DNA from 4 places in the Lactobacillus sp. WILCCON 0059 genome. Region 2 is predicted to be linked to each of the others. Evidence: predicted binding sites of a transcription regulator. Region 2 holds the regulator's gene; each other region holds the start of a gene.
The links. The regulator Rex, encoded in region 2, represses fermentation and respiration genes when NADH is low (regulators of the CRP and FNR family bind a similar motif). The targets are predictions, from matches to a motif close to TTGTGAANTANTTCACAA.

Region 1 (7,253 bases), 780 kb from region 2:
TGCTTCCGTAACTCACAATCGTCTATTAGTGTTCCCACTCTCTGATTGTGTGTCTTTCCTTAGAAAGGAGGTGATCCAGCCGCAGGTTCTCCTACGGCTACCTTGTTACGACTTCACCCCAGTCATCTGCCCTGCCTTAGGCGGCTGACTCCTAATGGTTATCCCACCGACTTTGGGCATTGCAGACTTCCATGGTGTGACGGGCGGTGTGTACAAGGCCCGGGAACGTATTCACCGCGGCGTGCTGATCCGCGATTACTAGCGATTCCAGCTTCGTGCAGGCGAGTTGCAGCCTGCAGTCCGAACTGAGAACAGCTTTAAGAGATCCGCTTGCCTTCACAGGTTCGCTTCTCGTTGTACTGCCCATTGTAGCACGTGTGTAGCCCAGGTCATAAGGGGCATGATGACTTGACGTCATCCCCACCTTCCTCCGGTTTGTCACCGGCAGTCTCTCTAGAGTGCCCAACTTAATGATGGCAACTAAAGACAAGGGTTGCGCTCGTTGCGGGACTTAACCCAACATCTCACGACACGAGCTGACGACAGCCATGCACCACCTGTCTCTGCGTCCCCGAAGGGAAAGACTTATCTCTAAGTTTTGCACAGGATGTCAAGACCTGGTAAGGTTCTTCGCGTTGCTTCGAATTAAACCACATGCTCCACCGCTTGTGCGGGCCCCCGTCAATTCCTTTGAGTTTCAACCTTGCGGTCGTACTCCCCAGGCGGAGCGCTTAATGCGTTTGCTGCGGCACTGAGAACCGGAAAGTCCCCAACACCTAGCGCTCATCGTTTACGGCATGGACTACCAGGGTATCTAATCCTGTTCGCTACCCATGCTTTCGAGCCTCAGCGTCAGTTGCAGACCAGAGAGCCGCCTTCGCCACTGGTGTTCTTCCATATATCTACGCATTCCACCGCTACACATGGAGTTCCACTCTCCTCTTCTGCACTCAAGAATGACAGTTTCCGATGCAGTTCCACGGTTGAGCCGTGGGCTTTCACATCAGACTTATCATTCCGCCTGCGCTCGCTTTACGCCCAATAAATCCGGACAACGCTTGCCACCTACGTATTACCGCGGCTGCTGGCACGTAGTTAGCCGTGACTTTCTGGTTGATTACCGTCAAATAAAGACCAGTTACTGCCTCTATCCTTCTTCACCAACAACAGAGCTTTACGATCCGAAAACCTTCTTCACTCACGCGGCGTTGCTCCATCAGACTTGCGTCCATTGTGGAAGATTCCCTACTGCTGCCTCCCGTAGGAGTTTGGGCCGTGTCTCAGTCCCAATGTGGCCGATCAGTCTCTCAACTCGGCTACGCATCATTGCCTTGGTAGGCCTTTACCCCACCAACTAGCTAATGCGCCGCGGGCTCATCCTAAAGTGACAGCTTACGCCGCCTTTCAAACTTGAATCATGCGATTCATGTTGTTATCCGGTATTAGCACCTGTTTCCAAGTGGTATCCCAGTCTTTAGGGCAGATTGCCCACGTGTTACTCACCCATCCGCCGCTAGCGTCCAACAAATCATCCCGAAGGAATCTTTGAATTCAGCTCGCTCGACTTGCATGTATTAGGCACGCCGCCAGCGTTCGTCCTGAGCCAGGATCAAACTCTCAATTTGAAAATTGAGCTCTTTTTAATCTGCTCCAGATTATTTGCTTGCGAATTGACTTCGCTTATTTGTTTGGATCAAACTTTGTTTGACCCGCACACTGCGAAACTTTGTTCAGTTTTCAAAGTACCAACTTGCGTCAAGTGACGCAACGTTTTATATCTTACTCGCTTGTCGACTTCTTGTCAACAAGTTTTCGATATTTATTGTCTTCAATTGCTTTTCATTAAGAAAGCGCTTCGCGTTTTGCTTGAAGACATTTACTACTTTACCCCCATTTGTTAATTTCGTCAATCTTTATTTTCAATTTTCTGCTAATTTTTCTCTATTTTCATTCCTACTCTTCGCTAATCTATTCTTGCCTTGCTGTTTATTTATCATCTATTTTCTAGGTCTAGCCCAGCTTGTAAAAGTGATGTTATTCACTATTTTTGCTTTTTTCTGCGCTTTCAGCATTCTACTCCGACACAGATGTAAGCATTTACATAACTCGAATTCATTGAAATTTATAGCCTTTTTTGCCTTGACAAAGAAAACAAAGAGACTATCATGTTAGGTGAAAAGGTTCACAAAAAAGCAGAACCTCAGAAAAAATGTAGTAGTTTTTATGGAGAGAAAAAATGGTTGATGTAAAGAAAACACAGACCGCTGTTGAAACAGGCAAGGAATTGTCTGCAGAAGAAAAAATGGAAGAAGCCAAGCGTTATACCGGTGAATTAGTTAACAAAGCCCTGGTTGCTGAAGAAGCCTACTCGACTTACAGCCAGGAGCAAGTTGACAAGATCGTGGCTGCCATGGCTCTGGCCGGCAGTGAAGCCTCCCTTGAGCTTGCTCACGAGGCAGTAGATGAAACCGGCCGCGGCGTGGTAGAAGATAAGGATACCAAGAACCGCTTCGCTACCGAAAATGTCTACAACTCAATCAAACACGACAAGACCGTTGGCATTATCGAAAGAAACCAGGTTGAAGGCTATATCAAAGTTGCTGCTCCTCTAGGCGTTTTAGCCGGGATCGTGCCAACCACCAACCCAACTTCAACGACCATGTTCAAGATTTTGGTAGCCCTAAAGACCAGAAACGCGATCATCTTCTCCTTCCACCCAAAGGCGCAGAAATGTTCAATCCATGCTGCCCAGATCTTGTATGACGCGGCAGTAAAGGCTGGTGCCCCAAAGAACATCATTCAGTGGATCGACAAGGCCAGCCTGGAAAACACCACCGCCTTGATCCGCAACCCAAAGATCGCTTCTATTTTGGCAACTGGTGGTCCCGGCATGGTGCACGCAGCGCTGCAGTCTGGCAATCCGTCAATGGGGGTCGGTGCCGGTAACGGTGCTGTTTACGTTGACCACACCGCCTTTTTGGACCGGTCTGTTGAAGACATCCTTTTATCCAAACGCTTTGACAACAGCATGGTTTGCGCGACTGAAAACTCAGCCGTAGTTGAAGCACCAATCTACGATAAGTGGCTGCAAATGATGCAGGACAAAGGTGCCTACCTGCTTCCAAAAAAGGACTACCAAAAGCTGGCCGACTTCGTCTTCAATGACAAGCACGGGGTCAATGGTCCGGTTGCCGGAATGAGCGCCCGCTGGATCTGCGAACACGCCGGCATCACCCTGCCTGAAGGCAAGGATGTCATCCTATTTGAACTGGATCCAAAGAACATTGGTGAAAAACTTTCATCCGAAAAGCTCTCCCCGCTTCTGTCAGTTTACAAGGCCAAGGACCGGGAAGACGGGATCAAAATCGTCAAAGCCCTGCTCGACTACCAAGGTGCCGGCCACAATGCCGCCATTCAAATTGGCTCCCAAGACGACCCATTCATCGATGAATACGGCAAGGCAGTCCAAGCTTCCAGAGTCCTGGTCAACCAGCCAGATGCTTTAGGCGGGATCGGTGACATTTACACTGATGCCCTGCGGCCGAGCTTGACCTTGGGGACTGGGTCGTGGGGGAAGAACTCCCTGTCTCACAACCTGTCAACCAGCGACCTTTTGAACATCAAGACCATTGCCAAGCGGCGCAACCGGCCGCAATGGATCCGCCTGCCAGAGAAGATTTTTTACGAAAAAGACTCCATTACCTACCTCTCAGATGAAAATGAGCAGGAAATCAACCGGGCCTTTATCGTCGCAGACCCAGGCATGGTCAAGTTTCACTTCGTTGACAAGATCTATGAGCAATTAGCCTTAAGAGATAATCACGTCGACACGGCAATCTACAGTGAAGTATTGCCTGACCCGCCGCTGAGCCAAGCGATCAAGATTGCCAAGAAGATGAAGAAGTTTGAGCCCGACACCATTATCGCCATCGGCGGCGGCAGCGCCCTGGACGTCTCCAAGATTGCCCGCTACATCTACGAATACAGCCTGGACCAAGAAGAAGGCTGGCTGGACAACTATGACAATGTGAGCGAGCTCTTTAAGGAACTGCAGCAAAAATTTGTCGACATCAGAAAGCGGATCGTCAAGTTCAAGCATGAGACCCGGACCAGCTTGATCTGCATCCCAACCACTTCAGGGACCGGATCAGAAGTCACCCCATATGCCGTCATTACCGACGACAAGCAGCATGTCAAGTACCCGCTGACTGACTACGAACTGACCCCGCAAGTCGCCATCGTTGACCCGGCCTTTGTCATGACCGTGCCAAAGCATACCGTGGCTTTCTCCGGCTTTGACTGCCTCTCCCACTCTTTGGAAAGCTACGTCTCTGTTGCCGCCAGCGACTTCACCCGGCCATGGTCGCTCAAAGCCATCCAGCTGATCATGAACAACCTGGAAGCTTCTTACAAGTATGATCCAAAGCACCCGACTTATGAAGGCGAAAAAGCCCGGGAAAACATGCACTACGCGGCAACCTTAGCCGGGATGGCTTTTGCCAACGCCTTCTTAGGCCTTAACCACTCTATCGCCCACAAGCTGGGCGGGGCCTTTGGTTTCCCGCATGGCCTCTGCATCTCGATTTCCATGCTGCCGGTCATCAAGTTCAACGGAGCCAGCGGCAATGTCAAGCGGACCCCATACCCAAGATATGAAGTTTACCGGGCCCAAAAAGACTACGCTGATATCGCCCGCAGCTTAGGCCTGCCAGGCAAGAATGACGCTGAACTGGTTGATTCTCTTTGCAAGCGGATCCGGGAACTGATGAAGGCCTGCGACATTCAGCCCTCCCTGTCAGCCAACGGGGTCAGCAAAGAAGCCTTCGACGCTGCCTTGCCAGCCATGATCGACCGGGTCTACGATGACCAGTGCACGGTACAGAACCCGCGCCAGCCAAGCATGGCTGAAATCAAGCAGCTGCTGATCAGCATGTATTAAAAATTCCTTCCCTAGATTTTCTAAAATTTTAGTCATCTGTAATACACCAAAACAAGTCCTGTTTGAGTTCATCAAGCAGGACTTGTTTTTGTAAAAGGAGTTTTCAGTTATTATTGCTTGTCCTTGGCAGCCAGCCAGTATGGCAAGGCCACGAAGACGATACCGCCAACCATGTTGCCCAGGGTTACCCAGAGCAGGTTGTAGAACATGCCGCCAGCTGAAATGGCGCCTGCCCCTTGCACTGGAGCCAGCAAGGCAACGATGAAAGTCGTCATATTGGCCACGCTGTGTTCAAAGCCAGTTGAAAAGAAGGCTAAAAGGCACCAGAAGATCATGATCAGCTTAGCTGAGTCGCTCTTGGTCTGGAAACCTGACCAAACAGCCAGGCAGACCAAGATGTTACAGAGAATACCCCGCAAGAAAAGCTGGCCAGCTGGCGCTGCCATTTTAGCGGCTGCCGCCTTGGTAAAGACAGTTGCCGTAACTGGCAAATCCAAGCCAGACTTGACAAACATCCAAGCCAAGATGCCAGCCCCCAGCAGGTTGCCCAGCCAGCAAAGCAGCCACAAGAGAGCCGCCTGGCTCAGCTTGACCTTCTTTTCCAGCAGACCGGCACTCATTACAAAGTTGTTGCCAGTAAAAAGCTCAGCCCCGGGAATTACCACCAGACTCAAGGCAACCCCGAAGATCAACCCCTTGATCAAGTTGGCAAAGGGGCTTGTCCCTAATTGTCCCCCAACCGTAAAAGCCAGCAGGATCCCAAAGCCGATGTACATCCCTGCCAAAACGGAAAGTAGGACATAGCCAGCTGGATTATTCTTGAGCAGGTTAAATTTCTTTTGTGCCGCGCCCGCAGCTGCGGCAAATGATTCCTTGTACATTATGTTACCTCTTATTCTTTTGCATGAAAGCACTTAATTCCTGTAAATCATTATATTCTTTTCTTCGACTTATGTAAACGCTTTTTTGATATAAATCAAATATTTCTCTAGTCAGAAATATTCTTTACGGGAATAGCGGCGAGTAGAAGCCACAAAAGAAAAAAGCTCAATCCTTGCAGTTATGCAGGATTGAGCTTTTTCTTACAAATTGACAATGAACCAGTCAACCACCTTATTCCAGAAGAGATTCCACTTATATGAGACCAGTTCCCAGCCGTGCAGGCGGTTGTCGTAATAGACCTTTTCCCCGTCCGGGCTGGTGATGACAAGGTCCTTGAAGGCCCCGTCATAAACATCATCCGCGATGTTGCGCTGGCTTTGGCCAAAGCCACCAAAAGCACTTTCCAAAGCTACCCCGCCGGCTGCCTGCGCCTTGATCTGCCGCTGGCAGAGCTTTTTGCCATTAACCGTTAAAGTCAGGCTGCTCCCCTTAACAATCAGTTCAGCTTTGACGTCACCTGGATCCTGGATCTGGATTTCCGGCACGTACTCTTTCGCCCCCTCTTTAACGCTCTTGGCCTTCTGCCGCTTCTTTTTAAAAGCCTTGAGCTTGTATAAAGAAGCCGTGGTGCTGTTTTGGGCAAAGCGGCCGCGGACATTCAGTTCTGAGCTTAAAGCTGCCCGCTTGTCTTCGGGCACGGAAACCGGTTTATCATCCTCCAGCTTGAACATGTCAACCTTATACAGGGTCGTAATTGCCCCGTCCTGCTTTTGCCGCAGGTAGAGAATATTGTTTTCTAAAGACAGTGACAGGTAGCTGGAAAAATTGTGCTTGCCTGAAGCTGTCCCCTGGGTTTTCAAATAGACCGTCTGCTGGCCGATCTTATTGCCCAATAATTCGCAGTTCAGCTTGCAGTCGCCAACTTTTGCCTTTTTCAAAGTCAAAAGACCGTTGCTTTCCGATTCTGAAGTCAAGGCAATCAAATTCTGCTTGAATTCCGCCGCTCCCTTGACCAGCTGCCACTTCTTATAGCGGCGCTGGCTGCCCTTGACGAACTTGATCTGCTTCTGCTCTTTGGCTGGCAGGTCGTCTTTAATCCGCATCAAAAGGTGGTTGGTATACCACCAGGCCTGAGGCTCAAGACGCGTCAGGTCATAGGGCGAGGATTTCCGGGTATTATAGGAAAAGCCTTCCCGGTTGACGTTCAGCTTGAACATTTTTTCCAGACTGGCCGCGTTGGCACTTGAAACATTGGCGTTGTCCCCGTAGCGGCTGGTATTGGAGTGCATGATGCAGTAAAGATCCGGCACTTCTCCCACCTGCTCTTTATAAATCCGGTCCATCAGCTGGTAGTCACGCTTGATCCGCTTACGCATCTCTTTAGTAGTCTCTACCGGCATCCCGTCCTTGTCTCTGATATAGTCCATCAGAT
Region 2 (7,253 bases):
CGGGAAGACCGGGTCAGGTCTGCTTCTGACACCAGGCCATAAAGGGTAAAGTCCGGGTCCTCGTTTTCCACCGTCAGCATTTTTTCAGCGACTTTGCGGCCATAAATATTGGCCACGTCCTGCTTTAGGTTGCCGTTGCCGGGCGTTCTGAGCAAGACTTTCCCGTCGCTGGCCAAGGTCAGGCTGATTTCCGGGTGGCCCAGGGCGATCCGGTTGACGATGTCCACAATCTTCAAGAGTTCTGTCTTAGGGCTCTTCAAATATTTCAGCCGGGCCGGAGTGTTGTAAAAAAGGTCCCCGACCGTGATCTTGGTCCCCTTGGCGCTGCCGGCATCTTCCTGGAACTTTTTCACCCCACCGGCAAAAGCCGCCCGGGTCGCTGTCTGCCCGTCAGTTGAAGTCAAAATTTCCACATGGGCCACGGCGGCAATTGAAGCCAGGGCTTCCCCTCTAAAGCCCAAGGTCGCGATATTGAACAGGTCGCGTTCGTCTTGAATCTTGCTGGTCGCGTGCCGCATAAAGGCCAGGTCAACCTGGTCCGGGGCAATCCCGCTGCCATTGTCTTGCACAGAGATCTGCTTTAAGCCCGAATGCTGAACTTCAACCCTAATCCGGCTGGCCTGAGCATCAATCGCGTTTTCGACCAGTTCCTTGACCACGCTGGCCGGCCGCTCAATAACTTCCCCGGCCGCGATCTGGTTGGTCAGATTTTCTGAAAGTTCATGAATTTTCGCCATTATTCTTCCTTCAAGGCCTGCTGCCAGTCAGCTACCAGCTGCATGACTTCCAGCGGCGTCTTTTCATTCAAGTTGACCTGGCTGATCTCGTCCAAAAGTTCCTCCTGCTCTTCCTTAAGCGGGTTCTCTTCCACCACTTCCACCGGGCTGAAGAGGTCCAGCTGCTGGCTGCTTGGGTTGATTTCCCGGGCCCCTTCTGCTTCCAGGCGCTTGAGCATGCTGGAGGCCTCTCTTAAAACAGCCCGCGGCAGGCCGGCCAATTTGGCCACGTGGATTCCGTAAGACTGGTCAGCTGGTCCGGGCAAAATCTTGTGCAAAAAGATCAGCTTGCCGTTTTCTTCTGTTGCCCCAACGTGGATGTTCTTTAAGTGCGGCAAAGTTTCATCTAGTTCAGTCAGTTCATGGTAGTGGGTGGCAAAAAGGGTCTTGGCGCCGACCTTGTCGTGCAGGTACTTGATGATGGCTCCGGCCAGGGCCATCCCGTCGTAAGTGGCCGTCCCCCGGCCGATTTCATCAAAGAGGACCAGGGATCGGCTGGAGGCATGCTGGAGGGCGTCATTGGCCTCGCTCATTTCCACCATGAAGGTGGACTTGCCGGAATAAAGGTCATCAGCTGCCCCGATTCGGGTGAAGACCTGGTCAAAAATTGGCAGCACGGCGCTGTCTGCCGGCACAAAGGAACCAATCTGGGCCATGATGGCGATCAAGGCCAGCTGCCGCATGTAGGTGCTCTTCCCGGACATGTTTGGCCCAGTAATGAGGTAGATGCTGGTGTCTTCATCCATGACCAGGTCGTTAGGGATGTAGGAGCCCGCTGGCAAAACTGCCTCAACGACCGGGTGGCGGCCGTTTTTAACGGCAATTTCGTTTTTGCTGGAAAAACTTGGCCGGCAGTAATTTTTCTCTTCTGCATCCTGGGCAAAGGCCACGAAAACGTCCAGGGCGGCCAGCTTCCGGCCCAGTTCCTGCAAGGCCGGGATATGGGCCTTGACAGCCTCTCTCAGCTGACTGAAGAGCTCATATTCCAGGTCGGTTGACCGGCTCTCAGCTTCCAGGATCAAGTTCTCGTGTTCTTTTAATTCCGGAGTGATGTAGCGCTCGGCATTGGTCAAGGTCTGCTTTCTGGTGTAGCGGTCCTGGGGCACTTTAGAGACATTGCCCTTGCTTACTTGGATGAAGTAGCCAAAGACCCGGTTGTAGCCGATCTTCAGATTATCGATCCCAGTTCTTTGCCGCTCTTCCATTTCCATCTGGGCCAGCCACTTTTTCCCGCCATTCATGGCTTCCCTGTACTTGTCCAGGTCCTCGCTGACCCCGGCCCGGATAATGCCACCATCTTTAGCGGAAATCGGCGGCTGGTCAACTAAGCAATTAGTGATGCTTTCAGCAAGTTCGCTCTGCGGATCAATGCCTTGCCCGTATTTTTCCAGGTCCGGATTGCCCGATTCGGCTAAGGCCTGGATGATCGGCTTGGCCGCCTCCAGGCTTTTCGCCAGTTGCAAAAGCTCACGGGGGTTGACATTGCCAAAAGCCACCCGGCCGCTTAACCGCTCCAGGTCGTAGACTCCCTTTAAAGAGTCAACGATGTTTTCCCTGGTAAAGTAGTCGTCCAAAAGGGCTTGAACCATCTGCTGGCGCTGGGTGATCCGGTCTAAAGACAAAAGCGGCCGGCTCAGCCACTGCTTTAAAAGCCGGCCCCCCATGGCCGTGGTGGTCTTGTCCAAAACCCAGAAAAGTGACCCCTGCTTCTTGCCAGTCGTGGCTGACTGGGTCAGTTCCAGATTCCGCTGGACGGTGTTGGCCATCTGCAAATACTGGCCGATTTCAAAGCTTTCCGCCACCTGCAGGTGGGCCAGGCTCCGCTTCTGCGTGGCCAACAGGTAGACAACCAGCTGGCGGACGGCAGCTTTTTCCAAAGAATCAGTCAGTTTCTGCTGGACGTAGGAAATTTCCGCGTGCTCTCCCTCCAGCTCAGCCGGTTCAGACACGGTGATATTGGCCTTTTGCAAGCTGTCCCGGTCGCTGGCGCTAAGGTTGCCAGCAAAAACGACTTCCCGGGTTCGCAAAGACAAGAGTTCATTGACCACTTCCGTGTAGTGCTTGACGTGGGTGGCAAAAATCTCCCCGGTCGACAGGTCGCTGTAAGCCAGGCCGTAGCCGCCAGCCTTTTCGACGACACTGGTCAAGTAGTTGCTTTCCTGGCTGTCGTCTGGCCCCTGGGCCATTTTAGTACCGGGGGTAACCAGCTGGATGATCCCCCGCTTGACCATCCCCTTGGCCTTCTTCGGGTCTTCCAATTGCTCACAGATGGCCACTTTGTAGCCTTTTTCCACTAAAGTGTTGACGTAAGAATCAACCGCCATATGAGGAACCCCGGCCATGGGAATCGGGTTTTCCGACTTGTTTGACCGGTGGGTCAAAGTCAGTTCCAAAATCTGTGATCCCTTGACGGCATCATCTTCATACAGTTCATAAAAGTCCCCCACCCGGTAGAAGAGAAAGGCATCCGGGTACTGGTCTTTAATTTGGTAATATTGCTCCATCATTGGAGTCGTGGCTTTTCTTGGCATAAAAACTCCCTCGCTTATCGTATGCTTTCAATTATACAGCATTTCACCGGCCTGCTTGCCCTGTCTTGCACGCAAAAAGAGCCCAGCTTTGAGCTGGACCCTTCTTACAGTAATTCTTGTGTGTGTTAAATTTCAGTATTTTACATCATGCCTGGTTGAGCAGGGGCTGCTTCAGGCTTGTCTTCAGGAATTTCTGCCACAACTGCTTCAGTGGTCAGCAAAAGACCAGCGATTGAAGCGGCGTTTTGCAGAGCTGACCGGGTCACCTTGGTTGGGTCGATGATCCCTTCGTCGATCATGTTGACATACTTGTCTTCAGCAGCGTTGTAGCCGACTTCCGGGTCAGCCTTGCGCAGGTGGTCAACAATGACTGAGCCTTCTTTACCGGCGTTTTCAGCGATTTGGCGAACTGGAGCGGTCAAGGCCCGGGCCACGATGTTGATCCCGGTTTGTTCATCAGCAGTGTCACCCTTGGTTGCCTTAACGGCTTCTTCAACGTTGACCAAGGCAGTACCACCACCAGCTACGTAGCCTTCGTCAACAGCTGCGCGGGTAGCGTTCAAGGCGTCTTCTACCCGGTAGCGGCGTTCCTTGAGTTCAGTTTCAGTAGCAGCGCCGACGTGGATTACGGCTACGCCGCCAGCCAGCTTGGCCAGACGTTCTTGCAGCTTCTTCTTGTCAAAGTCTGAAGTCGTGTCTTCGATTTGCTTTCTGATGGTGTCAACTCGTTCTTGGATGGCTTCCTTGTCACCAGAGCCGTCAACGATAGTAGTTGAGTCCTTGGTGATGGTTACCCGGCGGGCTTGACCCAATTGGCTGAGCTGGGTGTCCTTGAGTTCCAGGCCCAGGTCTTCAGAAATAACCGTACCGCCAGTCAAAGCAGCGATGTCAGCCAGTTGTTCCTTGCGGCGGTCACCAAAGCCAGGAGCCTTAACCGCAACAACGTTGAAGGTACCGCGGATCTTGTTCAAAACAAGAGTTGGCAAAGCTTCGCCAGTCACGTCGTCAGCGATGATCAAGAGAGCGCGGCCTTGTTGCACGATTTCTTGCAGCATTGGCAAGATGTCTTGGATGTTGGAAATCTTCTTGTCAGTGATCAAGATGTATGGGTTATCCAAGTCCGCTTCCATCTTGTCGTTGTCAGTTACCATGTATTGGGACAGGTAGCCGCGGTCGAATTGCATCCCTTCAACCACGCTCAGTTCAGTTTCAATCCCGCGAGAGTCTTCAATAGTGATGACGCCGTCGTTGCCGACCTTTTCCATGGCTTCAGCGATCAAGTCACCGATTTCCTTTGAAGCACTTGAAATTGAAGCAACTTGGGCGATTTGGTCCCGGCTGGAAACTTCGTGGCTGTTCTTGTGCAATTGGTCAACGGCTGCTTGGGTAGCCTTTTCGATCCCGCGGCGGATGCCAACTGGGTTGGCACCGGCAACCACGTTCTTCATGCCTTCTTGCACGATAGCTTGGGTCAAAACAGTGGCAGTGGTCGTACCGTCACCGGCGATGTCGTTGGTCTTTGAAGCAGCTTCAGCCACCAGCTTGGCCCCCATGTTTTCGTAGTGGTCTTCCAGTTCAATTGCCTTGGCGATCGTCACGCCGTCGTTGGTAATCGTTGGGTTGCCGTAGCTTTGTTCCAAAACGACGTTTCTGCCCTTAGGCCCCAAAGTCGTCTTGACCGTGTTGGCCAGCTTGTCAACCCCGTTTAAAAGTGAACGTCTTGCGTCTTCTGAAAACTTAATGTCTTTTGCCATTTTTTAATTTGCACTCCTTAAATTACTTAACGATTGCCAAAATGTCTTTTTCATGAAGGACTAAGTATTCCTTGCCTTCGTACTTGACCTTGGTGCCAGAATACTTATCGTATAAAACTTCATCGCCCTCTTGGACGGTCATAGGAAGCTTGCTGCCATCTTCAGCGTACAGGCCGCCGCCTACGGCAACAACCTTGCCTTGAGTTGGCTTTTCCTTAGCGTTGGAAGCAAGTACGATGCCACCAACGGTTTGTTCTTCAGCTTCTTTAACTTCAACGATCACGCGATCTCCAATTGGTTGTAACACGTTATTCCCTCCTGAAATTAATTGTCTTTAGAAATTCTTTAGCACTCATCTTGATCAAGTGCTAACTTACAACTATGATAATAATCCCTTTTTCCAAAAAAGGCAAGAGAAAAATAGCACTTTTTAGGCGAGAGTGCTAAAAAGTGCTGTTTTCCTTATTTATTCGTGTTGTCCATGGCCTTCTTCCGCTCTTCCAGCTGCTTTTTGATCATTTCGTCAGAGTCGAGGAAGTAGATCAAGGTCTGCAATTCGGTAGCCAGGTCGACGTTTTGGATCCGGACCCCATTTGGAGCTGACAGGCGGATTGGGGTAAAGTTCATGATCCCCTTGATCCCGGCTTCAATCATTTCATCAGCCGTCTTCTGGGCCGTAGCCTGGGGAACGGTCAAGATGGCGATCCGGATCTGCTGGTCAGCGATCTGCTGCTTCATTTCATCCATTGAGTAGACCGGCACCCCTTGGGTGATCTTGCCAGTGATTTCCGGGTTGATGTCAAAGGCGCAGGAAATTCTGATATTGTTGCTGCGCTTGAAGTTGTAGTTCAAAAGAGCGTGGCCCAGGTTGCCGACCCCGACCAGGGCAACGTTGGTCAAAGTGTCCTGGTTGAGGATCTTCTTAAAGAAGCTGAGCAGGTTCTTGACGTCATAGCCGTAGCCCCGCTTGCCCAGGGCGCCGAAGTAGGAAAAGTCCCGGCGGATTGAAGCGCTGTCGACTTGGACGGCTTCAGCCAGTTCAGTTGAAGAAACCTTGTCTTTGCCTTCATCATTCAAAAGAAGCAAGTAGCGGTAATATAGCGGCAATCTTTTGGCAGTAGCCTTGGGAATTCTAAATTTGTTGTTCATAAAAGATGCCTCCGTCTGATTAGTTATTTGTGAATGTGAATCTGTAATCAATCATCTATTATGATACCCGCTTTTACTAGTCTTTGGCAAGTCGTATTTTCACAATATTTGCCATAAAATCCTTTTCATCGAATTTTTTCACAAATCAATTGAAGGAGCCTGGCTCTTTTTAAAGCTGGGAAAGAAAGGAAAAATCTGCTGAAAATCATTGCCAAAGCCGTCAGCCGGGCCTTTGCATGGTACAATGTTTCAAGGTGAAAAAATATGATAATAGCACAAGGACACAATTTGGAGCAACGCTTTGGGGCTGCTCCTATATTCAGCAAGGTTAACTTTTCAATTGAAAACAATGCCCGGATCGGTCTGGTCGGGCCAAACGGGGCCGGGAAAACGACCCTTTTAAAGATCATGACCGGCCGCCAGGAGGCCAGCCAGGGCGAATTTACCGTCAACAAGGGGATCGAACTCGGCTACATCGCCCAGGAGCACGACTTTGACGAAAAGAAGTCGATCTGGGAAGAGATGCTGACGGTCTTCCAGCCCTTGATCGACCAGGGCCAGCAGCTGGAAAAGCTGCAGTATGCCATCGCCGACCACCCGGAAGACGAGGAGCTTCTCCGCCGCCTGGACCAGGCCCAGTACAATTTTGAACAAGCCGGCGGCTACACTTATCAAGCCGAAATCAAGAGCATGCTCAACGGCTTCAACTTCCCGGAAGCGACCTGGAATAAGCAGATTGCCAGCCTGTCCGGCGGGGAAAAGACCCGGCTCAGCTTCGTCAAGCTGCTTTTGAAGAAGCCCCCGCTCCTGCTTTTGGACGAACCGACCAACTACTTGGACCTGGATACTTTGGACTGGCTGGAAGCCTTCCTTAAGAACTATCCAGGTGCCATCCTGACGGTTTCCCACGACCAGTACTTCTTAGACCACCTGGCCACGCAGATTTTTGAACTCCAGCATGGCCAGCTGACTGTCTTTAAAGGCAACTACAGCCAGTACTTAGCCCAGAGAGAACTCCGCGACCAGCAGCAGGAAGCCGCTTA
Region 3 (7,253 bases), 510 kb from region 2:
GCTGTAGAAGTAAACCAGAACCAGGATAGCCATGACCAGAACTGGTGACATACCGCCGATAACAGACTTGATTGAAGCCTGCAGCCACGGAATCACGCCACCCTTAAGGCTCAGTTGGTTGGCCATAAAGATCAGGATTGAGAACCAAACGACAACGTTCCAGGCACCAGTTTCGCTCAGCATGTCCTTGGTAGTCAAAACCCCGGTTACCAGCAGAAGCGCGGTTGCCAGGAAGGCTACCCAGGTAGCGTCCAGGCCGATGAAGCTGGACAGCATCCACAAGACAAGAGCCAGGATGAAGACAGCCATCATAACCTTTTCAGAGGCCTTCATGGCGCCCATTTCCTTCAATTGGCCGTCAGCCCATTCCTTAGCGTTAGGAGTTTCCTTGATCTTAGGCGGGTACATCTTGTAGATGATGATTGGCACTAAGATGAAGGAGATCAAGGCTGGCACGATAGCTGCTGCTACCCAGCCGAACCAGGAAATCTTGACCCCGTTAGCTGCTGCCAGACCAACCGCGGCCACGTTAGGAGCTGAGGCGGTCATGAAGAGGCTGGATGAGATCGTGTTGGCGTGGAATTCGTTGAAGACCAGGTAAGAACCGATCTTGTCTTCCGTACCATCAGAAACCTTGGAACCGAAGGTGTCGGACAAGGATTCAATGATTGGCAGGACGATCCCACCAGACCGGGCAGTGTTACTTGGGGTGGCTGGTGAAACGACCAGGTCGATCATGGACAAGGAGTAAGCCAGACCCAAAGTCTTTTTACCGAAGGCCCGGACAAAGATCAAGGCGATCCGCCGGCCCAAGCCAGTCTTGGTAAAGCCCCGGGCAATCATGTAGGCCATGGCGATGGTCCATGGAGTTGAGTCAGCGAAGGCTGACAGGGCTGGCTTCATTTGGACCAGGCCCAGGCCAATGATGATGACGTAGGCGATGATAGATACCCCGGCGATTGGCAGAGGCTTGGTGATGCAGGCAATGATCGTCGCAAGGAAGATGGCGAACATGTGCCAGCCGGCAACGGTGATGGTTGCCGGACGCAAAGGAGTGAGCAGGAAGAGCCCAATCCCGATGATCAAAGGCCAGATGAAGCCTTTGTAATTAACTTTTGCTAACATTTTTTCTCCCGCTTTTTGAAAAAGACTATTCTTCTGGCTTAGTCCGGTCGATGTTGGTCATAGCCATGTAGTCCATCCATTCATCGTATTGTTCTTCGGTCACCTTGCCGCTCTTGAGGGCAGCTTCCTTCAAGGTAGTGCCTTCGCGTTGAGCAGTTTGCGCGATTACGGCAGCTTCGTGGTAGCCGATCTTTGGTGACAGAGCAGTAACAGTCATCAAGGAGTTTTCCAGCAGGTCGTCCATTCTTTGTTCGTTGACAGTCAAACCGTGGATCATCTTGTCAGCGAAGCCAGTGATAGTGCCGGCCAGGATTTCAGCTGATTCCAGGAAGGCAGCAATCATGACAGTCTTGAAGACGTTCATTTCGAAGTTGCCTTGGCTGGCAGCGAAGTTGATGGTTACGTCGTTGCCCAATACGCGGGCTACAGCCATGGTTACGGCTTCAGCTTGGGTTGGGTTAACCTTGCCTGGCATGATTGATGAGCCCGGTTCGTTGGCAGGAATGTTCAGTTCACCGTAGCCGGCACGTGGGCCAGAAGCCAGGAAGCGGATGTCTTGGGCAATCTTGAACATGTCGTTGGCCAAAGTCTTGAAGGCGCCGTGCATTACGCTCAAAGCTGAGTGGTGAGCCAGGCCCCAGAACTTGTTGGTGTCAACCTTGAATTCGTGGCCGTAAACTTCTGACAGCTTGCCAGCGATTGCTTCAGTCATGCCTGGTGCTGCGTTTAAGCCAGTACCTACGGCAGTACCACCGATAGCCAATTCGTAAAGGCTTGGCTTCAATTCTTGGATGTAGGCCAGGTCATGCTTCAAGGCTGAGATGTAGCCGGAAACTTCTTGGCCGAAAGTCAAAGGAGTAGCGTCTTGCAGGTGGGTGCGGCCAACCTTGACAGTCTTCCAGTACTTGTCTTGCTTTACCTTAAGTTCGTCAATCAAGTGTTGAATAGCTGGTTCCAGCTTGTCGACAGCTTCAACGGCAACGATGTTCATTGCAGTTGGGTAAGTGTCGTTTGAGCTTTGGCCACGGTTGACGTCATCGTTTGGCAGGATGTTCAAGCCTGGGTGAAGCTTGTTGGCCAGGTTGGCAACAACTTCGTTGACGTTCATGTTGGTTTGAGTACCTGAACCAGTTTGCAATACGTGAAGTGGGAAGTCCTTGCGCAAGTCTTCGTCGCTGAGAGCCAGCAATTGGTCGATAGCTTCTTCGATTGCTTGTCCCTTTTCAGCTGGTTCATCGCCAACTTCAACGTTTGATTCAGCAGCAGCCTTCTTCAAGTGCAGGAAAGCACGGATGATAGCCAATGGCATCAATTCGCCGGATGGGAAGTTGTTGCGGCTTCTTTCAGTTTGCGGGCCCCAGAGAGCTTCCTTAGGAATCTTAACTTCACCGATCGTGTCTGATTCAATACGGTATTCTTGTTCTGCCATCTTACAAATCTCCTTACAATAAACTTTTACAAAAATCTTGCTTAACTACTTGCATTATATAACGGCTTTTTTGAATTTTGTTAAAAATGACACAACTTTTTGTTGTTTTTTAAAGAATTTCAAGGACTGTCTATTTTTTGAAATTTGAACAATTTTTTGGCAAAATTCTTAAAATGCAAAAGTTTTCAAGCTGAAGTAAGCGGTTGCTAGAAGTATTTCGCAATTTAATTTGACGTAGGGAAAATTTTTTGGCCTATTTTTTACAGGGAGTTAATGAAAAATGTAACTTGTGAAATGTTCATTTGCTAAAAGTGATTTAGACAGTTCCTTCTTATAATAATACGCTTTCATTGCTCTTAAGAAGAATGCGCAAAATGAGCATAGCGGAAAAAGCAGATTTTTTCAGTCATACATCCCCCGGTACAAAAACAAAAATACAAGGGAAAAAAGAGCTCCAGAAGTTGCTAAACGCTTCTAGAGCTCTTTGTTTATGGACTGATTTTTAGGAAATCAGGACTTACTTTTCTTGCTTTCTTTTCTTAAAGCTAAGGCCAAAGAGAGAAACTCCGGCCAGCAGAGACAGGATACCTGCCAAGATGCCAGGCTTAGCTTCCTTCTCACCGGTTTGCGGGAGCTGAGCTGCAGCCGCGGCTGGAGTCTTTGCGGCAGAAGCAGACTTAGCAACAGGTTGGGCAGCTGGTACCTTAGCAGCTGACTTAGTCACAGGAGCTGGAGTCTTAACAGCAGACTTAGTTGCTGGCTCTTCATCCGCGTTCACTACAGTTACAACGTCACTGTCGTCGGTATCTTCATCTGTATCAGCTGGTTCTTCAGTATCAGTTGGTTCAGTAGATGGTTCTTCGGACGGCTCGGTAGTCGGTTCTGTCGTTGGCTCAGTAGACGGTTCTGTACTTGGCTGAGTCGGGTCTTCTGTTGGCTTAGTCGGTTCCGTTGGAGTTGTTGGTTCCGTCGGCTTAGTCGGTTCCGTTGGACTCGTTGGCTTCGTCGGTTCAGTCGGCTCAGTCGGAGTCGTTGGCTCTGTCGGCTTGCTTGGCTCCGTTGGACTCGTCGGTTCAGTCGGCTTTGTCGGCTCTGTTGGGGTCGTCGGTTCTGTCGGAGTTGTCGGTTCCGTCGGCTGAGTTGGTTCGGTTGGAGTCGTCGGTTCGGTTGGCTTAGTCGGCTCCGTTGGGGTCGTTGGCTTCGTTGGAGTCGTCGGTTCCGTTGGAGTTGTTGGTTCCGTCGGCTGTGTTGCTTCCAAAGCAGCCAGGCGGGCCTTTGCCAGGTTCAAAGCGTGCAGAGTTGCGGCCACTCTTGCCTTGGCTTTCGTCAACGTTTCCTTCTTATCCGCCAAATCAGCTTCTGCCGCGGTCAAAGCAGCTTGCGCGCTTGCCGCATTAGCCTTAGCGTCTTCAACTGCCTGGTCTTCCTTTTCCGTGGAAGTTGACAGCTTGGCACTTTCTTCTGCCTTAAGAGCAAGTTCACTGACTTGAGCATCAGCATTTGCCTTTGCCTCTGCAGCCGCAGTTTCTGCAGTCTCTGCTTGAACCTTTGCTGCCTGCAGGTCAGCCAGCTTTTGCTTAGCAGTTGCCAATTCAGATTCAGCCTTCTGACTGGCCGCATTAGCAGTGGCCACTTTTGCCGTAGCATCTTCTACCGCGGCATTTGCGTCAGCTGCAGCTTTTTCTGCATCCCCGACTGCCGTTTCAGCCGCGGCAACACTAGCTTGCGCGCTTTGCAGATTCTTTGCGCTCTCTTCAGCCTCTGCCTTAGCAGCCTCCAGCTTGGCGGTTAAATCCGTTACCTTGCTTTCTGCTGCCTGCAAAGCCTCTGCCGTGTTCTTTACTGCTGCTTCTGCCGTACTTGCCGCTTCAGTCTTTTCCTTTAAAGCTGCCTGCTTTTCCGTCAAAGCGGTCTGGGCGCTGGTCAATGCCGTTTGTGCAGCTGCCGTTTCTGCCTTGGCCGCGTTCAAAGCAGTCTCTGCCTTAGTAGCCAGATCTTGCGCCTTGGTCAAAGCCTCCGTCTTAGCTGCCGTCGTTTCCTGGGCAGCAGCGTAGGCTTCTTGTGCCTTCTTTACAGCTTTATCTGCCGCGGCCACTTTATCTTTTGCCGCCTGCAGATTACTATTAGCCGTCTCTAGATTGCTAGTCGCGGTAGCTAGATAATTCTTTTCTGGTTCCAGGTAAATGTACTGGTATTGATCCCGCGCGCCTTCTTTTTTAGACAGATCAGTTATTGCGTCAATCACCTTCTGCCGGTCCCCTGTCCCCAATGCCGGAACTTCATATTCGGTTGAATGGTCATTAGTGAAGCTGACTGAGTTAAAGTGGATCTGCAGGTAGTGATCGATCGACACGCCCAAGTATTCCGTTCTGGTTGGGTTGGCAAAAAGGAACGCCTTCATGTGCCCCCAATTTGACCCGGAGTCGTCAACCAGGCACCCCAAGATTGACTCATAGATCGCCTGCTTAAGCTTGTTCATACTGATCGTGCCAGTGTAGGCCTGCATATTTGTAGTTGCGTTTCTGACTGCCGTGTATTCAGCAAGATTCTTGGTCTTTTCATCTTGCGTGTAATTCAGCCAGACAAAACCGTTGGTCGCATTCTCTGATTCGCTGTTGCTATAGATGCCGCGGCTGCTGTAGTCCATTGCTACTCTGTTTAATGCCAGCACGTCGTGGCCTCTAGTCCCCAGCAGCCAGTGGTCGGCATCATATTCTTTTGCTACGTCACTGGAATATTGCACTGAATTCTGGCTGACCTTGTAAGCCTGGCGGCCATTGGCCTCGCGCAGCGGATTGATCAGGGAAGCCGCGTACAAAGTCAGTTCCTTAGCGTCATCCGCGTTCATCACCTGACCGTCGACAAATTCCACCTTCCGGCCTTCATCAGCGGCCGCGGAAATATAGCGGTTGTTGTAGGTGAAGCCTGGCAGGCCCTTTTGCCCAACTTCGTACAGCTTCTGGGCCGCTGCCGCCTTGCTGTTTTCGTCAGCAGCATAGTATTCCTTAGCCGCCTCTAAAAAGCCGTCTGGCAAAACAATCTTGTTGACGTCACCTTCTGCCGTCTTAGTGGCTTGAAGATTGGCTTCCGCGTCAGTTACAGCCTTTTGATAAGTATTCTCAAAAGTATTCTGCCGCTCTTCTGTCAAATTCTTGTGGTAGTTATAAGCTGCTTGCGCGGTCTTGGCCTTCTTCTCTAAATCCAGAACATCGCCACTGTATAAAACTTCAGTTGCCACTTCAGTGTCTACGGCAGACTTGGCCTTGGCTTCGTCATTGACGGCCGCGGTCTGCTCTGCCTCTGCCGCAGTCTTGGCGGTTTGGGCATCATCGTAAGCCTTTTGAGCTGCTTCTTGGTTGGCTGTCTTTTGGTCAGCATTGGCCTTGGCTGAATCGTAGACAGTTTGAGCTTGATCAGCTGCTTTTTGGGCCTCTTCTTCTGCTGCCTTGGCCGTTTCCTGGGCCTTTACCGCATCATCATTGGCCTTTTGAGATGTACTTGCTTCTTCGCTCGCGTTTTGCAAATCTTGTTCGTTCTTCGCTACAGCAGTATTTGTTGAGTTTGCTTGGTCAGTCGCCTTAGCTAAGCCGTCTTGCGCGTTTTTAAGATTAGCAGCAGCCTTGTCTTTAACCGCGGACTTTTGCACCGCCTGGCTTTTGGCCGATTCTTGAGCTTGAGTGGCGGAAGCTGCCTGTTCTTTAGCTTGCTTTGCTGCCTCTTCCTTTTGGCTGACCTCTTTTGCCTGCTCGCTGGCCGCTTGGCTGGCAGCAGCTGAATTATTCCGCGCGTCCTGGAGGGCTTGCCCTGCCTTAGTTTGCGCTTCTTTTGCCTGGTCTAAATTGGCTTGATCAGCAGCTTGAGTGGCCTTGTTTGCCTCTGCAGTTTTAGCAGCTTCTGCTTGCACGTCTTGAGCCGCGGTCAAATCTGCCTGGGCAGCTTCATTGGCCTTTTGCGCCTCATTGACGGCACTTTCCTGGTCAGCAACCGCGCTTTGCGCTTGGTCTGCTGCCTGTTGAGCCTGCGTATTTTCTGCTTCAGCCGTCTTAACATTCTCTTGCGCCGTCTTCAAGTCATCCTGGCTGGAACTAGCCTGCACGTCATTAGTGGCCGCGCTGACTGGCTGCGGTAAGTTTACCGCCCCTAGGCTGACTGCCCCAATACCAGCAGCCGCAACTGCCGCCATCTGCTTGATCCGGGTCTCGCTTCTCGCTTTCATGTTTTTTCCCCTTTTCGCTCTTAAATAGTAAAATCACATATATATTTAATTATAAAGGATGGAGATATCCCCGGAAAAGCGGGAAGCATCGGAAAAATAAAGATTCTTTTATCTATTAGAAAGACAAAAATATCATCAAAATGCAATAAAGCTGCTAAACTATTTTCGCCCAAAGGATCTGTAATTAGCTTATAATTTAAGTTAAACCGTCTGAAAAAAGAGCCTTTACAGGCCAACTTGTGCTAGGCTTGTGATTGCGAAAGGAAGTTTTTTATCATGGCAAGAATGTCGCGCAGACAGTACCAAGAAAGACAAGAACAAACCGCGCAAAAGCAGACGCGGCAGACAAGCTTTAATTCCGTTCCCCGACTGGACACTGACGGGGCTTCAAGAAGCGAGCAGAAGGTCCGGCTCAACTTCTGGCAGATCTTCGCTGACCGCCCTTACGTCACGGTCATCATGATCAGCCTGGCCATCTTCTGC
Region 4 (7,253 bases), 190 kb from region 2:
AACGTGCTAGACTGGAAGCTGATCTGGACCGAATGGAAGCCGAGATGGACAAGATAAAGGGCAGAGAATACAAGCTTCCAAAGAGATACGAGCACTACTTCAAGCTTACCTACCACAAAGGCAAGTTCTATGGCTACGAGGAGCGGGAAGATGTCATTGAACGAGAGCTGCAGCTGTGCGGCTATTTCGCAATTGTGACCTCTGAAAAGATGACGGCTTCAGAAGCTTTGAACCTTTACAAAAGCCGCGATATCTCAGAAAAGCTGTTTGGCAGTGATAAGACCTTCCTTGGCAACCGTTCATTCAGAGTCGCAAGCAGCCAGGCAGCTGAAGCGAAGATCTTCATTCAGTTCATTGCTTTGATAATCCGGGCAAGAATCTACACGCTTCTGAGAAAACGTAAAGCCGAAATGCCGGGCAAGCCTAACTATCTGAACGTACCTTCGGCACTGAAAGAGCTCGAAAAGATTGAACTGATACGACAGCCGAACGGCAACTATAAGCTCGATCACGCAGTCACGGCTACCCAGAAAGTAATACTAGGCGCTTTTGGGCTAGACGAAGAATGGATCAAAGCACAGGCAAGACTGATTGGAAAAGACATTAAGAACGCCGCAATGCCAGAAGAACAGAAAGATGATGATGAAGATGCCGAGAACGAAGAGTATTAAAACTATTGAAGCAGAGATCTCCCAAACAGAAGAACAGCTCCGACGCCTCAAAGAGCGCTGCGATAAAGCGTCAGAGAAGCTTGATGCCCTCTATGAGCTCAAGAAGCACCGAGAGCAGGAGGAATTACTAAAAGCTATTGATAAAAGTACCAGAACCAAAGCTGAGATCCTCGCGTTTCTAGAAAGTCATGCATAAAAAGAAATACGGTTAGCAGAAAATCTGCCAACCGTATGGTTTGAGTTGTAAAATCCTGGGAAACTAGCATAAAAAGCGTTTTGCCTATGATGAAGAATTGACTGTAAACGTAATTAGACAATTGTTGCGGCTCGATGATTGGACAAACGATGATATGGCAATCTCGCTTTTTGTGGATGCAATGACCAATTTTGACTTTGAAAGAGCAGCAGATTTCACTGACGTCTTGCTGTCGAGCTATTGCAATAAGTTGCGAGAGGTCCCCTTAGATCGGATTGAGATGTTGGCTAAAGCAAGTCTTAATTTCATGTATATGTGCTCTACCAACTCTGCAAAAGAAATGTTTGAGCAGGCATACGAGTTTATCAATGTTCTGCCAGCGTATCCAGGGTTGTTTATATATAAGCTGCTAGCAAATTATCTGCGTCAGTTGAATAAAGGTGAGAGTGACAACGCACATGGAATCAAGCGATTGATTTACTTGTGTGGATACGGGGCAGTACTAGAAGAATACGAATTATAGGCAAAAAAATAGTGGACCTTCCATCTGAGGAAGTTCCACTATTTTTCTTTGTCTTACTTGCTAAAGCCGTTAGGATGCTTTTGGTGCCAGTTCCAAGCGCTGGCGATGATGTCGTCGACGTTTTCGTACTTCGGACTCCAGCTCAGCACCTTCCGGGCCTTGCTTGAGTCAGCAACGAGTGAGTCCGGGTCACCGCCGCGGCGTGGCCCAATAGTATAAGGAATGTCAACGCCGGTAACCTTGATGGCTGCTTTCAAGATTTCCAGGTTGGAGAAGCCGTTGGCCGTACCCAGGTTGAAGACGTCGCTTTGGTTGGTTTCCATCAAGTGCTTCAAAGCCAGGACGTGGGCGTCGATCAAGTCAACCACGTGCACGTAGTCGCGGACATTGGTACCATCCTTGGTGTCGTAGTCGTCGCCAAAAATAGTAAAGTCACCGCCGCCAGCCAGGGCAGCCTTCATGATGTTAGGAATCAAGTGGGTTTCTGGGTGGTGGTCTTCACCAATTGACCCGTCCAGGGAAGCACCAGCCACGTTGAAGTAGCGCAGGGCGATGGACTTGATCCCGTTGGCCTTGTCAGCCCAGTGCATGATCTTTTCCATCATCATCTTGGTTTCCCCGTAAGGGTTGATTGGGTTGAGCGGAGTTTCTTCGGTGATTGGCAGCTTTTCAGGGATGCCGTAAGTAGCAGCGCTGGATGAGAAGACCAGGTACTTAACCCCGGTTTCTTCCATGGCTTCCAGCAGGCTGATCATGCCGGATACGTTGTTCTTGTAGTACTTGAGCGGCTTCTTGACTGATTCGCCGACCAAAGAGTAAGCAGCAAAGTGCATTACAGCTTCGATCTCTTCCTTCTTCAAGACGTCAGCGACTGCTTCCGTGTCCAAAAGGTCAACTTGGTAAAACTTGGCCTTTGGGTCAATGGCTTCCTTGTGGCCAGTGAACAGTGAGTCCAAAACAACTACGTCGTTGCCATCGGCAACCAGCCGTCTTACAGCATGGGAGCCGATGTAGCCGGCACCACCTACAACTAAAATTTTCATATTAACTCCTTTTTTATACTTTTTTGCAAAACCTAACTGATACCTAGTATAACAGAAAATGCTTTCCCCGGCTGAAGCAATTAGAGGGCAATCGCCTTGTTGGCCTTGGCTAAAAGACTGGCCGGGATCGCCTGGTGCAGGTGCCAGACAAAGGAAACGGGCCGGTCTCCTTCGCTTGAAACATAATCCGCGTTGCCTAAGAAAGTGTAAGGAGCCGTATAATTTCCCTGCTTTTTAAACTCTCTGACAAAAAGGGAAATCATGTTGCCGGTCTCCCCCTGGTGGATATAGCGCTGGATCTTGGGACTGGCTGGCCGGTCCTGGCTCTGGCTCTGCCAGTGGAAGAGCTGAGCATTGATGGCGTAGTCCTCGTACATGGTTGACGGGGAGAAGTCTTTTTCACTCTTGTTTAAATTAATAAGGAAGATATCCGTCTTCTTGTCAGCAAAGTACTTGACCCCCTCCCGGAATTCCGGGGACTGGTCCTGGTTGAAGTAGTCAAAGGCCGCCATGATCTGGTTGACATTGTAGTGGCAGTGGACTTCCAAAGGACAGGTGAAGGGGTATTCGTTAGCTTCGGGCAGGACGGTCAACTGACTACGCCGGTAGCGGAGGACTTCCATTAATTCTTCTTTGACGAAGTCTTCCTTTAAAAAGCTTGCGATCCCTTCATGCAGGTCCTTAAAGCCCATTTGGGCCGGCTTTTTCTTGTAGAAGCTGTAGTAAAGCATCCCCAGCATCAAGCGTTCATTCTCGCTGGCTGGCTCTTTTGCCGTCTCCAGGTAAGCCAGCCAGTAGTCCAGGAGCTTTTTGGAATCGATGTGGAAAAAGCTGCTGAACTTCTGGTAGACCTGGTTTTCCACATCCCGGTCGTCAGTAATTAATCCGGCCCACTTTTTCAAACGGAAAAGTGACCGCGCCCCGCTGGCGTGGTAGAAGTCGTAAAGACTCATATCATAGGCCTTGAGGAAGTTGGCCAAGGTTAATTCCAGGCCTGTGTCTTCGCTAAAAGTCTTCACCCGCTGGGTCAAGCCCTTTTTGTTAGCGGCGTTTTGGCCAAGGTTGGCCAGGATGTACTTTTTGGCAACAGGTTCAAGCTCTAGATAGCAGGCTGCTGGAAGATGCGGGAAGCCCTCGCTGATTTCATATGGCAGGGCGTGGCCTGGTCCGGTCAAGGCCTTGAACTTGGCTTCGTAGTTATAGTGGCGGTTGGCCTGGCCGATGAAGTCCAGAACCGTCAGGCAGTCCTTGCCAGGGCAGAGCCGCAGGCCCCGGCCCAGTTGCTGGAGAAAAATGGTCGGGCTCTGGGTTGGCCGCAAAAAGAGGATGGTATTGACGGCCGGGATGTCGACCCCTTCATTATAAAGGTCAACGACAAAGATAAACTTGAGCTTGCCGGAGGTCAAATCTTCTTTGGCCTGCTGGCGGTCAGCCTGGGCAGTTTGGCCAGATAAAGCGGCGGAAGGGATGCCGGCCTGGTTGAAGGCAGCAGCCATGAACTCGGCATGCTTGACGCTGACGCAGAAGCCCAGGCCTTTGATGTCTTCCAAATTGTTGCTGTACTTGTCCAGGCTGCGCAAAATCAACTTGGCCCGGGCATCGTTAGCTGTATAGACATTTTCCAGCTCGCTGACCTCGTATTGGCCCCGGCTCCACTTCATGTTAGAATAGTCGACATTGTCGGTGACCCCGAAATACTGGAAGGGGCAGAGGAGCTGGCGGTCGATAGCTTCGCCTAACAGCATTTCGGCGGCGATGTTGCCGTCAAAATATTGCAAGATGTCCTGCCCGTCCATCCGGTCGGGGGTGGCGGTCAGGCCTAGAAGAATCTTGGGCTTGAAGTGGCTGAGCAGCTTTTGGTAGGACTTAGCGGCGGCGTGGTGGAATTCGTCGATGATGATGAAATCGTAGTAGTCGCTTGGGAGCAGGTCAGCTATTTTTTCTGAATTAAAGGACTGGATGGAGACGAACAGCTTGCTGACATCGTCAGTCTTGTACTGGCCGACCAGCAATTGACCAAAGTTGAAGTCGTTGAGGACCTCGCGGAATTTCTGCAGGCTCTGCTCCAGGATTTCCTGCCGGTGGGCAACGAAGAGCAGACGCGCGTGGGGATGCTCTTCCAAGTAGCGCTTGAAGTCAAAGGCGGCGATGACGGTTTTCCCCACCCCGGTGGCTGCGACGAGGAGATTTTTATAATGGCCGTAAACTTCCCGCTCAGCCTGGAGCCGGTCCAGGATCTCCTGCTGGTAGTTGTAGGGGCGGATAGTGGTCTCCAGGTGGAAAGTACTTTCCTTGTGCCGGTTCAGTTCCGTCTGCAGTTTTTGCCGGCAGTCTTCCTTATCCGGGTCAAAAGTTTCAAAAGAGGGGTCGTTCCAGTAGCTTTCAAAGGAGACGGCAAACTTGTTGACGATGTCAAAAGATTCCTGCTCGGTGACCTTGACATTCCATTCCAAGCCAGTGGTCAAGGCAGCGCTGGAGAGGTTGGAGGAACCGATGTAGGCGGTAGAGAAGCCAGTCTCTCTTTTAAAAAGGTAGGATTTGGCATGCAGGCGGGCGTGGTCGGTCTCGTAGTTGATCTTGACTGTAGTGTTGGGCAGCTGGCTCAAGGTCAGGATGGCCTTGTAGTCAGTTGCCTGGGTATAGGTCGTAGCGATCACCCGCAGCTGGTGGCCGGCTTTTTGGCAAAAAGCTTCCAAATCTCCCAGAAGGGGGCGGATGGCAGACCATTTAATAAAGGAAACAAGCAAGTCGACCTGGTCGGAAGAGGCAATTTCCTTCTTGATTTCGCTGAGCATGCTGGGCTCATTTTTGCTGCCGGTAAAAAGGGCATTCTCCACTATGGAAGTCTGGGGCCGGATGGGAGTAATCTTCTGGGACTGGGTCAGCTTGTGGTAGATGGAGGTCAAGACTTCGCCTTGTTCCAGGATCTGCAGGTCCTCGTAGTCAGCCTCGCCGGTATGCTGGGCGACCTGGTCGACGATAGAGTTGGCCAGGCGGATCTGGGCGATGAGGGCAGATCTGTCTTCGCCGGACTTGAAGCTGTCGCGGAGGTAGTGCAGGCCCGACCGGATGACTTGGGAGAGGTAGATGGTCAAGAGCTGGCGGGAGTCATCAGCGTCCAGTTCTTCCAATTTATAATCCGTGGTCTCTGGGTCAAGTTTTTCCAGCTGGTCCAGGATCTCTTGGTTAAGGATTTGTTCGTAAATACCATCTTTCAGCATGCTTTTCCTGCTTTCTGAAGTGTTTTGCCTTAATTGTATCAGGTTAGGGGAAATTTGCTAAATTATGGATTTTTGTTACCATTCTCACAAAAAAGACTATAATGACCTTATAGAAGAAATCTAATTTTTACTAGGGGGAAAATGATGAAGAATTACATGCAGCATCTTAAAGAGCGGGCCATTAACGCCTATCCGCCCGAAACCAGCCGGCGGTGGACTATCTGTATTGTGGTCGCTGTCCTTGCTGGATTAGTGTTGAGTCACTTTGGCCAAGCCAAGTTTGGGGCTTCGCTTGCTGATTTTGCCCTGCTTTGCGGGATTGACCTGCTGGCTGTGACTTTTGCCAAACATGGGGTCAATATTATTCTGGCCTACTTGTTGGCAACGGTCCTGTACCTGGTCGTGACAGTCCCGCTGACTTTTTACATCATGTCATTTAACCATTTATAAGAAAGCAAAAGGAGCTGACTTCTAGTTAAGAAGCAGCTCCTTTGTTATTTAGTCGAATTGATCCAGTGAAAACCAGCCCCGATGAGCCAGATGGCGCCCCCTAAAATAAAGAGGACCCAGCTGGTTGACCAGCGGCCGGTCGCGATGCTGACCAGAAGGTAGACGGCGATAACGATGGTCCAGTAGATACTATTGATCCTGCCCAGGCGTTTAGGATCAGCATCCTTCTTGTTCGGCCGGTCCATCTCTTCGCCTGGTTCGATGGTTTGGCCTTCTTGCTTGTCGTCTTTTAGCAGGTAGTCAGCTGACACGTCGTATAAAACCGCCAGTTTGGCAATGTATGATATGTCGGGCACGCTGTCGCCGTTTTCCCAGCTGGCCACGTTGGCTTGCGTGGTCATTAATTTTTCCGCTAATTCTTTTTGGCTTAAGCCATGCTTCTTGCGCAGGTCGCGCAACTTGCTTGGAAGCATCATGTTTTTCCCCCTCATCAATCTCTCTTCTATAATATTATAGCCTCTAGCCTGGCTAAAAGCTCGCGGGGAAAAGAAAAAGTTCCCGCCTAAGCAGGAACTTGAAAATTCATTAATCTAATTCGTCAGCCAGGTCGGTCAGCTTGGCAAATTCACGCTGAACCAGGAAGGAGACGCAAAGAGCCAGACCAGCCAGGACGATGAAGGCGGCCAGGGTGATGTAGTAGCTCTGCAAAACTTCGTGGGTGAAGGAGAGCAGGAGCGGGCCAACCATGCCGGCCGCTGCCCAGGCGGTCAAGATGGACCCGTGGATGGCGCCGAGCTCTTTAGTGCCGAAAACGTCGCCCAGGTAAGCCGGGATAACTGAGAAGCCGGCCCCGTAGCAGGACATGAGCAGGCTGAGGGCTACAGCGAAGACAAATGGTGAGTGGGTGAAGATCAAGATCACGAACATAGCCATGTCAACGACAAAGATCAAGCTGTAGGTCAAAGGCCGGCCGATGTAGTCGGACAAGGTTGCCCAAATCAAGCGGCCAAAGCCGTTGAAGAGGCCGATGATGCCGACCATGACAGCGGCAGTAGCCGCGCTCATCCCAGTCAATTCCTGGGCCATCGGTGAAGCGGCAGAGACCAGGGCGATCCCGCAGGTGATGCTGATAAAGAACATGAACCAAAG

Region 1: the regulator Rex is predicted to act here: its motif matches at 2,171-2,188, upstream of adhE (bifunctional acetaldehyde-CoA/alcohol dehydrogenase).
Region 3: the regulator Rex is predicted to act here: its motif matches at 2,632-2,649, upstream of ACYVUT_RS10550 (class II fumarate hydratase).
Region 4: the regulator Rex is predicted to act here: its motif matches at 5,727-5,744, upstream of ACYVUT_RS08970 (DUF3427 domain-containing protein).

Annotation. Positions count from the first base shown of each region.
Region 1 covers NZ_JBUBHN010000001.1:945,855-953,107, reverse strand. Annotated here, with positions in the region: rRNA gene ACYVUT_RS04585 (16S ribosomal RNA) at 64-1,625, opposite strand; gene adhE (bifunctional acetaldehyde-CoA/alcohol dehydrogenase) at 2,237-4,939, shown strand; gene ACYVUT_RS04575 (formate/nitrite transporter family protein) at 5,050-5,820, opposite strand; gene ACYVUT_RS04570 (hypothetical protein) at 6,022-7,253, opposite strand, start outside.
Region 2 covers NZ_JBUBHN010000001.1:1,729,459-1,736,711, forward strand. Annotated here, with positions in the region: gene mutL (DNA mismatch repair endonuclease MutL) at 1-737, opposite strand, end outside; gene mutS (DNA mismatch repair protein MutS) at 737-3,307, opposite strand; gene groL (chaperonin GroEL) at 3,448-5,061, opposite strand; gene groES (co-chaperone GroES) at 5,084-5,368, opposite strand; gene ACYVUT_RS08115 (redox-sensing transcriptional repressor Rex) at 5,524-6,210, opposite strand; gene ACYVUT_RS08120 (ABC-F family ATP-binding cassette domain-containing protein) at 6,475-7,253, shown strand, end outside.
Region 3 covers NZ_JBUBHN010000001.1:2,242,770-2,250,022, forward strand. Annotated here, with positions in the region: gene ACYVUT_RS10545 (DASS family sodium-coupled anion symporter) at 1-1,125, opposite strand, end outside; gene ACYVUT_RS10550 (class II fumarate hydratase) at 1,151-2,554, opposite strand; gene ACYVUT_RS10555 (LPXTG cell wall anchor domain-containing protein) at 3,072-6,770, opposite strand; gene ACYVUT_RS10560 (cytochrome C5) at 7,047-7,253, shown strand, end outside.
Region 4 covers NZ_JBUBHN010000001.1:1,915,589-1,922,841, reverse strand. Annotated here, with positions in the region: gene ACYVUT_RS08990 (IS1634 family transposase) at 1-671, shown strand, start outside; gene ACYVUT_RS08985 (hypothetical protein) at 637-867, shown strand; gene ACYVUT_RS08980 (hypothetical protein) at 965-1,390, shown strand; gene galE (UDP-glucose 4-epimerase GalE) at 1,444-2,433, opposite strand; gene ACYVUT_RS08970 (DUF3427 domain-containing protein) at 2,514-5,654, opposite strand; gene ACYVUT_RS08965 (hypothetical protein) at 5,799-6,104, shown strand; gene ACYVUT_RS08960 (helix-turn-helix domain-containing protein) at 6,149-6,580, opposite strand; gene ACYVUT_RS08955 (L-lactate MFS transporter) at 6,690-7,253, opposite strand, start outside.